Regions from separate parts of the Proteus columbae genome, predicted to be linked through region 2. Evidence: predicted binding sites of a transcription regulator. Region 2 holds the regulator's gene; each other region holds the start of a gene.
What was found. Region 2 encodes CRP, which controls carbon source genes, mostly activating them, when cyclic AMP is high. Its sites were predicted from a motif close to ATGTGANNNNNNTCACAT; they were not measured.
Positions count from the first base shown of each region.

Region 1: udp (uridine phosphorylase) is a predicted target of CRP. The motif match lies at 1,471-1,488, and genes of this name have one in related genera.
Region 3: ompW (outer membrane protein OmpW) is a predicted target of CRP. The motif match lies at 2,463-2,480, and genes of this name have one in related genera.

Region 1 covers NZ_CP043925.1:399,586-404,018, forward strand. Annotated here, with positions in the region: gene F1325_RS01950 (hypothetical protein) at 1-615, shown strand, start outside; gene F1325_RS01955 (YidB family protein) at 694-1,086, opposite strand; gene udp (uridine phosphorylase) at 1,562-2,320, shown strand; gene F1325_RS01965 (tyrosine-protein phosphatase) at 2,473-3,255, shown strand; gene F1325_RS01970 (DedA family protein) at 3,327-3,857, shown strand; gene rmuC (DNA recombination protein RmuC) at 3,960-4,433, shown strand, end outside.
Region 2 covers NZ_CP043925.1:3,764,675-3,769,107, forward strand. Annotated here, with positions in the region: gene F1325_RS17515 (hydrolase) at 1-631, shown strand, start outside; gene F1325_RS17520 (YheU family protein) at 628-849, shown strand; gene F1325_RS17525 (phosphoribulokinase) at 915-1,784, shown strand; gene F1325_RS17530 (OsmC family protein) at 1,874-2,281, opposite strand; gene crp (cAMP-activated global transcriptional regulator CRP) at 2,594-3,226, shown strand; gene argD (bifunctional acetylornithine/succinyldiaminopimelate transaminase) at 3,324-4,433, opposite strand, start outside.
Region 3 covers NZ_CP043925.1:1,825,204-1,829,636, forward strand. Annotated here, with positions in the region: gene F1325_RS08860 (SulP family inorganic anion transporter) at 1-1,318, shown strand, start outside; gene F1325_RS08865 (YciC family protein) at 1,426-2,196, opposite strand; gene ompW (outer membrane protein OmpW) at 2,630-3,277, shown strand; gene F1325_RS08875 (BON domain-containing protein) at 3,952-4,266, opposite strand.

The DNA of each region.
Region 1 (4,433 bases), 750 kb from region 2:
CCTGTTGATGCTACGGTGAATGGCTCTTGTCGCTCTCAACTCTTTGTTCTGACTAACTGTAGTGTTGATTTACGTTATAAAGGCAATGAAGTTTCGCGTAATTTTACTTTTTTAGATTTAGGCCCTAAAGATGTGTTAGTTGAACCCGTCGCTGATGCAAATGATCTCAGTAAAATGACCGTTGATGTGGCGATAGATAATATTTGGCTTCGCTTAATTAGTACGATTATTTTTATCGGCTTGTTTGGTTTTAGTGTGATCTTTTTTATTTATCGTCAAATACTGATCAGTAAAGTAAAAAAAGCATTATTATCAGTAGGCACTCAACCTTTAAAGTTAATAGCCATTCCCGCAAAAATGGTTGTGAGTAATAAGCAATTTATTGCAACTTATCATCTTAATTTAGAGGGTAAAGATATTCGTATTGCTTATTCAGGGAATAAGAAAACACCGCCTATTGTGATTGAGCAAAATGGAAATACCTACGTATTAGCCGTTTATTCACCACAACAAAATATCCCTTATGCTTTGGATGTACCTTTAGAACGTATTCAGGCAACACCTGAAGAGAAACAACGTTTTCATGAAGCGTTGATTGAAGAAGGTTTGTTGTAATCAAATTTGATTATTAAGAACGTGATGCGTTTTCTCTTATGGGATGTAAGGGAAAACGCATTAAAACAGTTTGTTTATTTATCCACCGAAAATCTTCGCTTTTAAAATATCCATTCCCGCACTGACTAAATCTAAGTCTTTAGGTACAACGCCATCAGGTGTGACTTTATCAATTAATTTAGGTAAATATTGCGCGGCCATTTCAGAAGCTTCTGTCGCACTTAAATTAATTTTCGACGCAAGATCATTAATCACTGGAGATGAAAAAACAGCGACGATTTGCTTTGCACTGATTGGTAAATTGGCATTGGTACTTATCCATGATTGAATAAGCTCACTTAAACCCGCGGTATCAAATTGCTTTACTAAGCCTTCAATGCCACCTTGAGATCCAACCCACTCAAGGACGGTTTTGTATTGATTGATTTTTTCGCCGCCTAGTAGGCTCGAAATTTGGTTAAATAAGCTCATGTTCACTCCAGTGACGATGTGTTTGTCACATTAGATGTTTATTTTAAGGGCGGGTAGTGTACGCGCTATGCTCGTTGTACTTCAAGCTACTCGTCATACTTCAAGTTGTAGCGTTGTTGACTTCGTTTATTCGCGCTAGTCACATACTGATGTATGCTTCTAGCGACTCATTCACTCGTCGCCTAGCTACATCTTGAATTATTTAGAGTGTATATATTGGGGTATTTATATTCGATAATGTATTTATCGCATCTATACTGATGAGAGGAATATTTATTTTAGTTAATTATTGATGCAGGCGAATATTGATAATGTATTTCAAATGCCATTTTTAGTGATGATAATCACAATTTTATGAAATTGTTACTTTGTTTGGTGCCTTGTAAGTGATATTGGTCACTAAAAAGGTCTGGAAAACTGATACAGTAACTTTTAATTTAATGATCATTGGTTTTGTCCCATTGAGGAGTCCGATATGTCTGATGTATTTCACTTAGGTTTAACCAAAAATGACCTACAGGGTGCCACTTTAGCAATTGTTCCAGGTGATCCTAAGCGTGTTGAAAAAATTGCAAAATTAATGGATAACCCAGTTCATCTGGCTTCTTTACGTGAATACACGTCATGGCGTGGCGAAATTGATGGCAAAGCTGTCATTGTTTGTTCAACAGGTATCGGTGGCCCATCTACTTCTATCGCTGTTGAAGAATTAGCACAGCTAGGTATCCGTACTTTCTTGCGTATCGGTACAACAGGTGCAATTCAAGAACATATCAATGTAGGTGATATTCTTGTAACTACGGCTGCGGTTCGTTTAGATGGCGCAAGCTTACATTTCGCACCAATGGAATTCCCAGCTGTTTCTGATTTTGAATGTATGAATGCACTGTACAAAGCCGCTAAAGACAATGGCTCAACTGTACACGTAGGTGTTACTGCATCTTCAGATACATTCTATCCAGGACAAGAACGTTATGACACCTATACAGGTCGTGTTGTCCGCCGTTTCAAAGGCTCTATGAAAGAGTGGCAAGAAATGGGCGTAATGAACTATGAAATGGAATCTGCAACATTATTGACAATGTGTGCAAGCCAAGGTTTACGTGCAGGTATGGTTGCGGGTGTTATCGTAAACCGTACTCAACAAGAAATTCCAGATGCGGAATTACTGAAGAAAACTGAAAATAATGCACTCGGTATCGTGATTGAAGCGGCTCGTATTTTAATGAAATAATATTTCGAATCGCTGATAGAAGCCCTTAATACGTAAGTGTTAAGGGCTTTTTTTATGCAATAATTCATTAGCTTAATATACTATGTCAATAGAACTACATTTTTGATAATGTAATTGAGAATTATTTACAATAAAACAATGAGAAAATAAATATGACTGATATTTTGCAGACACACCCTTCAGTGTTGCCTTTAACCGGTGGAATTAACTTCCGTGATCTAGGAGGTAAAAAATTAAGCAACGGTGGTATTATCAAACCAGGTATGTTATTTCGCTCTGGATCACTGGATAGGCTGACGGATACGGATCAATCCCTTCTTATTGATAAAAATCTTTTTCAAATTATTGATTATCGTGATAGTGGCGAAATCGTTGATAAACCAGACCGTGTCTGGGAAGGTGCGCAATATTACCATGCACCTGCGAACCCATTATCGAAAGAAGTTTCTGCTAATTTGGAAAAGCTAACGCCTGAGATCCTCGAACAGTTTGATGCAAAGGCATTTATGTTCCAGTTGTATGAATTACTTCCTATTAATAACCCTGCATATAAACAACTGGCAACATTATTAAAGCAACCAGAGAAAGGGGGAGTTGTGCAACATTGTGCTGTGGGTAAAGACAGAACAGGTGTTGGCTCCGCTTTAGTGTTATTTGCGCTTGGCGCATCTTTAGATTTGGTGATGGAAGATTATTTGCTGACCAATGAAACATTAGCGCCTTATCGTGCTTATCTTTTAGAAGAACATGCCAAAACAATGAGTGATCACATTGTTGATAAATTTGCCTATGTTTATTCAGTACAAGAAGAGTTTCTGCAAACAGCATTGGCGAGTATTAATCAGCATTACGGTAATGTGGATACTTGGCTAGAGAAAGATATCGGTCTAGATGCGTCTAGCCGAGATTCCTTACAAAATTATTTTCTCGAATAATAAAGTGATTTATATTCGGTTAATCAAAATTTTTTATTTTACTTAGGTTAACCGAATTTAAGGTTTCTATTTTGACAGTACAAGACATTATTCATACCATCACTCTTTTTGTAAAAGAGCACGAAATTTGGGCTATTCCGATCGTGTTTCTTCTTGCTTTTGGCGAGTCACTTGCATTTATCTCTTTGCTTATTCCTGCCACGGTTATTTTATTAGGATTAGGTGCCTTAATTGGTGAGAGTGGTCTGTTTTTCTGGCCGATTTGGCTTGCTGCTGCATTAGGTGCTTTCTTTGGTGATTGGGTATCGTACTGGGTAGGATTTCACTATAAAGAGGGTGTGAGAAACTTGTGGCCCATTTCACGCTCACCACAAACATTAGTTAGAGGTCATCAATTCTTTAATCGTTGGGGAATTTGGGGGGTGTTTATTGGACGATTTTTTGGACCTTTTCGTGCAATTGTCCCATTAGTTGCGGGTATTTGCGCAATGCCACAACGTTATTTTCAAATTGCTAATTTAATATCAGCGATGATTTGGGCATTTGGTATTTTGGCGCCTGGTGCTTTTGGTTTGCAATGGCTTGCGAAATGGATGGGATAACTGCGTCCTTTATCGCAAATCAAGTCATGATGTAAATTGTTGCTAGACAATATTACCTATGCGTTTTAACGTAGCCCGCTGGAAAGTAAAAAGGTCACTTTAGTGGATATTCAGTTGTTATACGGGATCATTGGTTTATTAGGTGGAGTGCTTGTTGGCGGCGCGCTGGTTTGGTGGTCTATCCAACAACGTTTATCCGATAAAGAAGCCATGCTACGTGAAAATCATACACAGCTTGCTATCGCTCAAGAAAAAGCGGTGATTATCCCCTCTTTACAACAAAATATAGAACAGCTAGAGCAAGAATTACGTGCTCAGAGAGAAATTATTACTTCTCAAGAAGCTGAATTAAGAGAAGTGACAACTCGTTGGGAAGAAAGCCGAATATCCGCAGAAGAAAAACAGCGATTATTAATTAATAGCGAGCAACGACTTGCAACACAGTTTGAGAACTTAGCTAATCGTATTTTTGAACAGAGTGGGCGTAAAGCCGAAGAGTTAAATCGCCAAGGATTAACCCATTTACTGTCACCATTTCGTGAGCAGCTCGAAAGCTTTCGACGACAAGTTCAAGAT
Region 2 (4,433 bases):
TGCTCGCTACTTCTTAAATTGGTTGAAAAAGGAATTTGGTGAGCAACCAACAGCCGCCGTTGGCTACTCTCTTGGTGGAAATATGCTTGCCTATTATCTCGCAGAAAGCGGTGAAAATGCGGTTGTAGATGCTGCCGTTATTGTCTCTGCGCCATTAATGCTAGAACCATGCTCAACAAAAATTGAACATGGCTTTTCTCGTTTTTATCAATGGTATCTGTTAAAAGAGCTGAAAAATAACGCGACACGCAAGCTTATTCGCTATCCTGAATCATTACCAATCAGCTTATTGACGATAAAATCCATTAAAAAACTACGTCAATTTGACGATCTTATCACGTCTAAAATTCACGGATTTAAAGATGCGTTAGATTATTATCGCCAATGCAGTGCATTACCTTTATTAAATAAAATAAAGAAAACAACACTGATTATTCACGCGAAAGATGATCCTTTTATGTCTGCGGATGTTATTCCTGATATCACAACCTTACCAAACAACATTGAATATCAACTCACCGAGTTTGGTGGGCATGTCGGTTTTGTAAGTGGAAAACTTTCTAAACCCGTGATGTGGCTTGAAAGCCGAATACCTGACTGGTTATCCGCTTATTTGGAGAAAACCAAATGATAATTCCTTGGAATGAGCTTTCCACAGAGACACTTGATAATCTTATTGAAAGTTTTGTTTTACGAGAAGGCACTGATTATGGTATCCAAGAGAAAACGCTTGAACAAAAAGTCGCCGACGTAAAAAAACAACTTAAATCCGGTGAAGCCGTATTGGTTTGGTCAGAACTTCATGAGAGCGTCAATATTATGCCGGCATCGCAGTTTCGCTCTGGTTAGTTATTCAAAGCAAGCGATGTATCGCCGTCAATAAGGGCCAACCTTATTTAGCAAAAGGATAACCTATGTCAATCAAGCATCCGATCATCGCAGTGACTGGCTCAAGTGGTGCAGGAACTACCACAACAAGCCAAGCTTTTCGTAAGATATTCCAACAACTCAATGCAAATGCTGCATTGATTGATGGAGATAGTTTCCATCGCTATACCCGTCCTGAAATGGATATGGCGATAAGAAAAGCCAGAGAACAAGGTAGACATATCAGTTATTTTGGCCCTGAAGCAAATGATTTTAGCTTACTGAGTAAGACCTTAAGTCAGTATAGTGATACAGGACAAGGTCAATCTCGCAAGTATCTACACTCTTATGATGAAGCCACTCCCTACAACCAATTACCAGGTACATTTACACCTTGGGAGCCTTTGCCAAACAATACCGATGTTCTCTTTTATGAAGGGTTACACGGGGGCGTTGTCACCAATGAGCACGATGTCGCACAACATGTTGATTTACTAGTGGGTGTTGTCCCTATCGTAAACCTAGAGTGGATACAAAAGCTTATTCGAGACACCACAGAAAGAGGACACTCACAAGAGGCGGTAAGAGATTCGGTTGTACGCTCAATGGATGATTATATTAGCTATATTATTCCTCAATTCTCACGCACTCACATTAACTTCCAACGAGTTCCAACGGTTGATACTTCAAACCCTTTTTCTGCCAAAGCAATCCCCACTCTCGATGAAAGCTTTATTGTTATTCGTTTTCGAGGCTTAACCGATATTGATTTTCCCTATTTACTTGCGATGTTGCATGGCTCATTTATGTCAACAATAAATACTATTGTTGTACCGGGCGGGAAATTAGGATTAGCGATGGAATTAATTATGGCGCCATTAGTCAAAAAATTATTAAATGGCGAAAAGATAAGTTAACCAAAATAAAATTTATCTCTATAAAAATAATATCCCATTAATTAAGGGATATTATTTTTCGAATTAAACTTTATTTTAAAATATCAAAATTAGTCGGCATCTTTTATTTCAAATGAATGCGTAATATTGGCTGCTTTTCCTAGCATTAAAGAAACAGAACAATATTTTTCTGCGGATAATTGAACAGCTCGTTCTACGATTTTATCCGTTAATTCTTTACCTGAAACAATAAAATGTAAATTGATATCAGTAAATAGACGAGGGGCTTCTTCGCGTCTTTCTGATGTTAATTTCACTTCACAATCAGTCACTTGGTGACGACCTTTACGTAAGATGCTCACAACATCAATAGCGCTACACCCACCTGCAGCAATTAATACCATTTCCATTGGACTTGGTGCTTTATCACCCGAATTTCCATCCATCATGATTTGATGACCAGAAGAAGACTCACCGACAAAAGATAAATCTTCTACCCACTTAACTCTCGCTTCCATTTATTTTCCCCTAAAGATGACAGAAACTAAAAGAGTACATTCTCATAATTCAACTAGCAATTAGCAAATAGGTTTATTATGCTGACTGCGTAAAACGAGACTTAATGCACTAATTGTGTTAAAAACAATATCTGCTTGATGATAGTGGTTAAGATCAATGCATTATTTTCTCATTTATTATAATCTACTCCATATTAACTTACCGTGTTCTCAGGAAGTTAATAGGTAAAGATAGGATTTTTAAGCACGCTGTATCAAAAGGGAACCTATCCGTTTTGAAAGGCTGCATTTAACGTACAGAGGATAACGCGAATGGTTCTCGGCAAGCCGCAAACAGACCCGACTCTTGAATGGTTTTTGTCACACTGCCATATTCACAAATATCCATCCAAGAGCACGCTGATCCACCAAGGTGAGAAAGCGGAAACACTTTATTATATTGTTAAAGGTTCCGTGGCTGTTCTTATTAAAGATGAAGAAGGAAAAGAAATGATCCTCTCCTACCTAAATCAGGGGGATTTCATCGGTGAACTTGGATTATTTGAAGAAGATCAAGAACGTAGTGCATGGGTTAGAGCAAAAACAGCCTGTGAAGTAGCAGAAATTTCCTATAAAAAATTCCGTCAATTAATTCAGGTTAACCCTGATATTCTGATGCGCCTTTCTGCTCAAATGGCGAACAGATTACAAACAACATCAGAAAAAGTAGGTAACCTTGCTTTCCTTGATGTTACAGGCCGTATTGCACAGACCTTACTAAACTTAGCAAAACAACCCGATGCCATGACGCATCCTGATGGCATGCAAATTAAAATTACACGTCAGGAAATTGGTCAAATCGTTGGTTGTTCACGCGAAACTGTAGGCCGTATTCTCAAAATGCTAGAAGATCAAAACCTGATCTCAGCACACGGTAAAACTATCGTCGTTTACGGGACTCGCTAAGTTTCCCCACCCCGAACAAACAATAGCCCAATAAAAGGGCTATTGATGATACAATCTGTATAAACCCCATCCTTATAGATGGGGTTTTTAGTCCGCACTACCCTTTTACAAATTCCGCAATAGCCACTTTTAATGCCACCATTCCTTCTTGTAATTCTTCTTGGGTAATAATTAACGATGGTGTAAAACGCATTACATCGGCTCCTGCGTTTAACATCATTAAGCCATGTTTGGCAGCAAGACCGAGTAACTCTTTGGCTTTACCTTTATATTGTGGTGCCAATTGCGCACCGATCAATAAACCTTGTCCACGGATTTGCGAAAAGACATCGTACGTTTGATTAATTGCCACCAGTTCATCCACAATCCATTGATAGCGCTTTTCTACACCCTCAAGTACCTCAGGTGTATTAATTAAATCAAATGCGACATTACCCACTGCACAAGCTAATGGATTGCCACCATAAGTTGTACCATGAGTCCCTACGCCCATTACAGAAGCTATTTCATGTGTTGTTAACATCGCACTGAGTGGAAAACCACCTCCTAGCGCTTTTGCAGTTGTAATAATGTCTGGTGTCACATCATAGTTCATATAGGCAAAAAGCTTGCCTGTACGTCCCATACCTGTTTGTACTTCATCAAGAACAAGCAGAGCTTGATGCTTATCACACAATTCACGTAGCCCCCTCATAAACTCAGGTGTTGCTACCGTGACACCACCTTCACCTTGCACAGGTTCCAATACGACAGCACAAGTATGGTCGTCAATAACAGCTTTAACCGCCTCTAAATCATTGAAAGGAATATGCACGATATCTGCAGGCTTAGGGCCAAAACCATCTGCATATTTAGGTTGCCCACCAACAGATACTGTAAACAGTGTTCTGCCGTGGAATGCATGGTGAAAAGCAATAATTTTAGTTTTATAAGGACTATGGCGAGTGATGGCATAATGGCGAGCCAACTTAAATGCTGCCTCATTCGCTTCTGCGCCTGAATTGGCAAAAAAGACACGTTCTGCAAATGTGTTATTTATTAATTTTTGTGCTAAACGCAATGCTGGTTCATTAGTAAAAATATTACTAACATGCCAAAGTTGTTCGCTTTGTTCTTTCAAGGCTTGATTAAGAGCAGGATGAGCATGCCCCAGTGCTAAAACAGCAATACCACCAGCAAAATCAATATACGATTTTCCCTGCTGATC
Region 3 (4,433 bases), 1.9 Mb from region 2:
CCCAGACCACTTAATTGAAAAACTCATTGAAGTCCCATTTCGATTAATGGATGCACATTTACCTACGTTATTGATGTCAGCGATAACACTCGCCTTATTATTGGGTATTCGCTATTTTCGGAGCCGATGGCCTGCGCCATTAATTGCCATGGTTGTGATGACTTATCTTAGCTGGCAATTTGATTTAGCAAGCTATGGTATTGCTATTGTGAATAAAGAGGCTGGAAATGTTGATCTATTTCTGCCAGTAGTCTCGATGAGTGGATTTCATCCTGGTGTATTACGAGAATTATTAGTTCCATCCATAAACTTGGCTGTCATTAGTTTTGTGAGTTTTATGATGACAGCCCGCAGTTTTGCCAGCAAAAATGGTTATGATGTCGATGCAGACCAAGAATTAAAAGCATTAGGTATTGCCAATATTGCCGCCGCATTGTCTCAAGGGTTCGCTGTAAGTGCGGCAAGTAGCCGTACAGCGGTCAATGACTCCGTTGGGGGGAAAACGCAGTTAGTTTCTATTATTGCCGCATTGATGATTTTGCTCGTGTTGTTATTTATGACCGATTTTCTTGCTTATATTCCACTGTCTTCGTTAGGGATAGTGTTGATAGTTTCTTCTTGGTCACTGCTTAGTATTCGTCATATTTGGTCTTATCGTAAGCGTAATAAACAAGCATTTACATTGGCATCATTTACATTATTAGCTGTGTTATTGACAGGTCTGATTAATGGTATTGGTTTTGCGGTTTTATTAGGTCTATTACAATTCTTACGTATTGTTTTTCGACCTAGCGATCAGTTGTTGGGTGTTGATGAACAAGGAATGGTTCATTCAATGAATAAGGATAATGGCATTGAGCCTATTGATGGTTTAATGATGTACCGTTTTAATTCACCACTGACTTATTTTAATGTGGGTTATTTTAAAAAACGAGTACTACAACTGGTTGATAGCGCACCTCAAAGACCGGCATGGTTAGCGGTAGATGCTGCTGTAAGCTTTACTTATGATGATGTCAGCGTATTTGCTGCCATTGATGAGCTAATAAGAGAATTACGAATAAAAGGCGTTAAATTGGTTCTAGCGGGGCGCAGAACGGAGTTAAATCGTTGGATAGAACGGAATAAAATTTCGCTCAATGAAGATGATTTGATTATTGCCCCAGATCTCTATTTTGTGATCCGCTTGTATCAAAGCCGACAGCAGATCAAAGAAAAACAGAAAGAAGCAAGAAAAGAGGCACTAAAACAAGACGCTGAAAATAATGATGAGAATACAGTAGATGCGCCAACAACGAGTCATACATCTACTCTCTAAGTGTACTGGTTAAACTTTATTGGTACATAATCAATAACAAAATCCCGTGATAAGTGATTAGCTTATACACGGGATTTTTTATAGGTAATGATAACGCTTTGAATAGATTAATGCTGTTGCGTTGTGTATTTGTTTTCAACCAACATAAACAAACGGAACAGATAAATAATCATCCAAGCCGAAGCCATATTTTTTAGGAAGTAGAATAAGAAGTTATGGATAACATCAGGTAGTTGAATTGTAAGATTACTCACAAAACCAATGCCGAACTGCAATAAGATCCAAATACCTAAAGCAGGGATCAGCGCAGCCGATTCACTAAATCCAACCTTCCAACCCAAACGTATTGCACTTCCCATATTTTGTTGACGTACTAAAACAACGGGGGCTAATGCAAAACCAATTAATAAAATGATGCCAGGAATAATCATCACCATAAAACCGGCGCTAATCAAAATAGAGCACAGTACAATCAATAGGAACATTTTAGGTAAGCGAGGTAGGGCTGCATTAAATGTTTGACCTAAGGTGACGTTATGACCTGTGGAAATTGCCATGGCGAACATCAATAAGGTTAGAACCAAGATGCTTTGCTGTAATGTTTCAAATGCATACAGTGATAACACTTTTTTGGCAATACCCACGACACTGTTTGACATTGCTTCTAACTCAGCAGGAGAGGCAGAAGAAAGCTGTGTATTTTTAAAATTAGCCACAAATTCAATCATCAATTGGTATTCTTGAGGATTAGGGCCAATGAAGACATGAATGAACGCTAAAATAATAGCAAGAATAGCGGAAAGAGTAACAATGCTACGTCGTTCATTCTTATAAAAATTAAGACTGTCTCGGTAGATTGTGCGTGCCGTGGTAGGCATGAAACTGCTCCTATAAAAATAGACTGTGTCAATGCGCGCTATTGTACCTTTTACAACAACAAAAAGGGATATTTTCTCTTACTTCTCTTATTTGGATTGTTTCTTGATGTTGATAATCAGAACACCCTCATCACCGAAAATAAAATAAACATTATATTAACACAATAATAACTTTATTTTTAAATATGTCTTTTAAGGATATTTTTTATTCAAAAAATAACAGTAATAATAAATTTAATTATAAGAAAAAATGGTATTAATGGGTAATTTGATGTGGATCAATTATAAATAATAGTATTGATAAATAATAAAAAGAGAAATAACACTTTCTGCAAAAATAATTTCAAAGTTGTGATCGGCATTAGATCATAATTATCAATAAATGGTTATATTTTTAGCGGAGATTTTACTTATTACAGGAATGGGTTAAATAATGAAAAAACTTTCTGCGCTTATTTTAGCGGCTGCAACTCTTGCGCCTTCTATTTCTTTTGCTCACCAAGCAGGTGATTTTTTATTCCGTGCGGGTACTGCAACAGTTCGTCCTAATGCGGGTTCTGATGCAATATTAGGTGGCGACCATTTTGAAGTAAATAATAATACCCAATTAGGTTTAACTTTCGGGTATATGATCACTGATAATATCGGGGTTGAGTTATTAGCAGCAACGCCTTTTGAACATAAAGTATCATTGACGGGTGTAGGTGAAATTGCAAAAGTTAAACATTTACCACCAACATTAATGGCACAATATTACTTCGGTAATGGTGAAGATAAATTACGTCCTTATTTAGGTGCAGGTCTTAACTTTACCACTTTCTTTGATGAGAAATTTAATAATAACCCTGCTGTAGATGGCTTAGGCTTAAATGGTCTTGATCTTAAGGATTCATGGGGCTTTGCGGCACAGGCAGGTTTAGATTATAACCTTGATAAAAACTGGATGTTGAATGCTTCTGTTTGGTGGATGAACATCGAAACAAAAGCAAGATTTAATAGCACTGTTGCGGACAAAGATTTTGACGTTAAAACACGTTTAGACCCATTTGTATTTATGTTTGGTGTGGGTTACCGTTTCTAATTATTCTTTCTTTAAAAGAATATCTCATAATGAAAAAGCGAAGATTACCTTCGCTTTTTTTATCTTTTTGATTTACTAAAAATCTTTCATTTCTAGATTATATACAGCTTCTTTTTTTATTATTAATACCTGAATTATGAGTTATTAAAAGCAACATTAAATAGGTAAATATACATCTGAAATAAGACATTTAGCATTTTAACATTCATTAAAGTGTATTTAATATACATCTTTTATTTATTGATATTATCAAAATAAAAAAGTGTAGTTTTATTTATTAAGAGTTGCTGGCATTTTAATAAGTAAAAGAGTGTATTTTATAGATGTATTTAAAATACATCTTTATATTTGGATTTAGTAAAACGGCTTTATCTATCAATAGATAGAAGAAAATAGAAAAAGAATAAAATGATATCAACAGAGGAGATATTCAGGATAATAAGGTGGTTAACTTATAATCTCAAAATGATTAGTAATATTTCTTATTTGTTCTTTTTATGAGCTAATTCTAGCGTGGAGTAAAAATAGACACTTTTTAGCTTATTTGTTTTTTTTTGCAAAAATTGATCTACTTTATGAAAGATTAAATGATTAAGACAAAAATCTTGGACAAAAAAAGACCACCGAAGTGGTCTAGAAAATTAGGGCTAAAGGAAGACGAGAATAAAAGCGGATCAGCGAATAACCATTGAGTTTATAACCCCTTTTACACCAGTTACTTTACGTGTTGTTTCAATGGCACGATTGGCATCTGCTTGAGAAGAGACGAAACCACTTAGTTGAACTTTACCTTTAAATGTTTCAACGCTGATTTGTGTTGAATTAAGATTTTTTTCACCAATTAGCGCTGTTTTCACTTTAGTGGTGATCACGGAGTCATCAAAATACCCCCCAGTACCCTCTGATGTTGCGGTTGGAGAACATGCAGATAAAGTTAATGCCATCAGTAATGCTGCCATAACAGCGGAGATTTTTGCCCATAGTTTCATCATCAAACTCCTTGTAATTACATTATTGATTGAGTATTTCCGAAAAGAAAATATAAAGTACCTTATAAAGTATGACCAAAAAATAAAATTTCGCCCAATTTTAGATAAAAAAATTATTTGATTAAGAATATGAACGAGGGAATGATAACGCGGTTTATCGCGGTTTC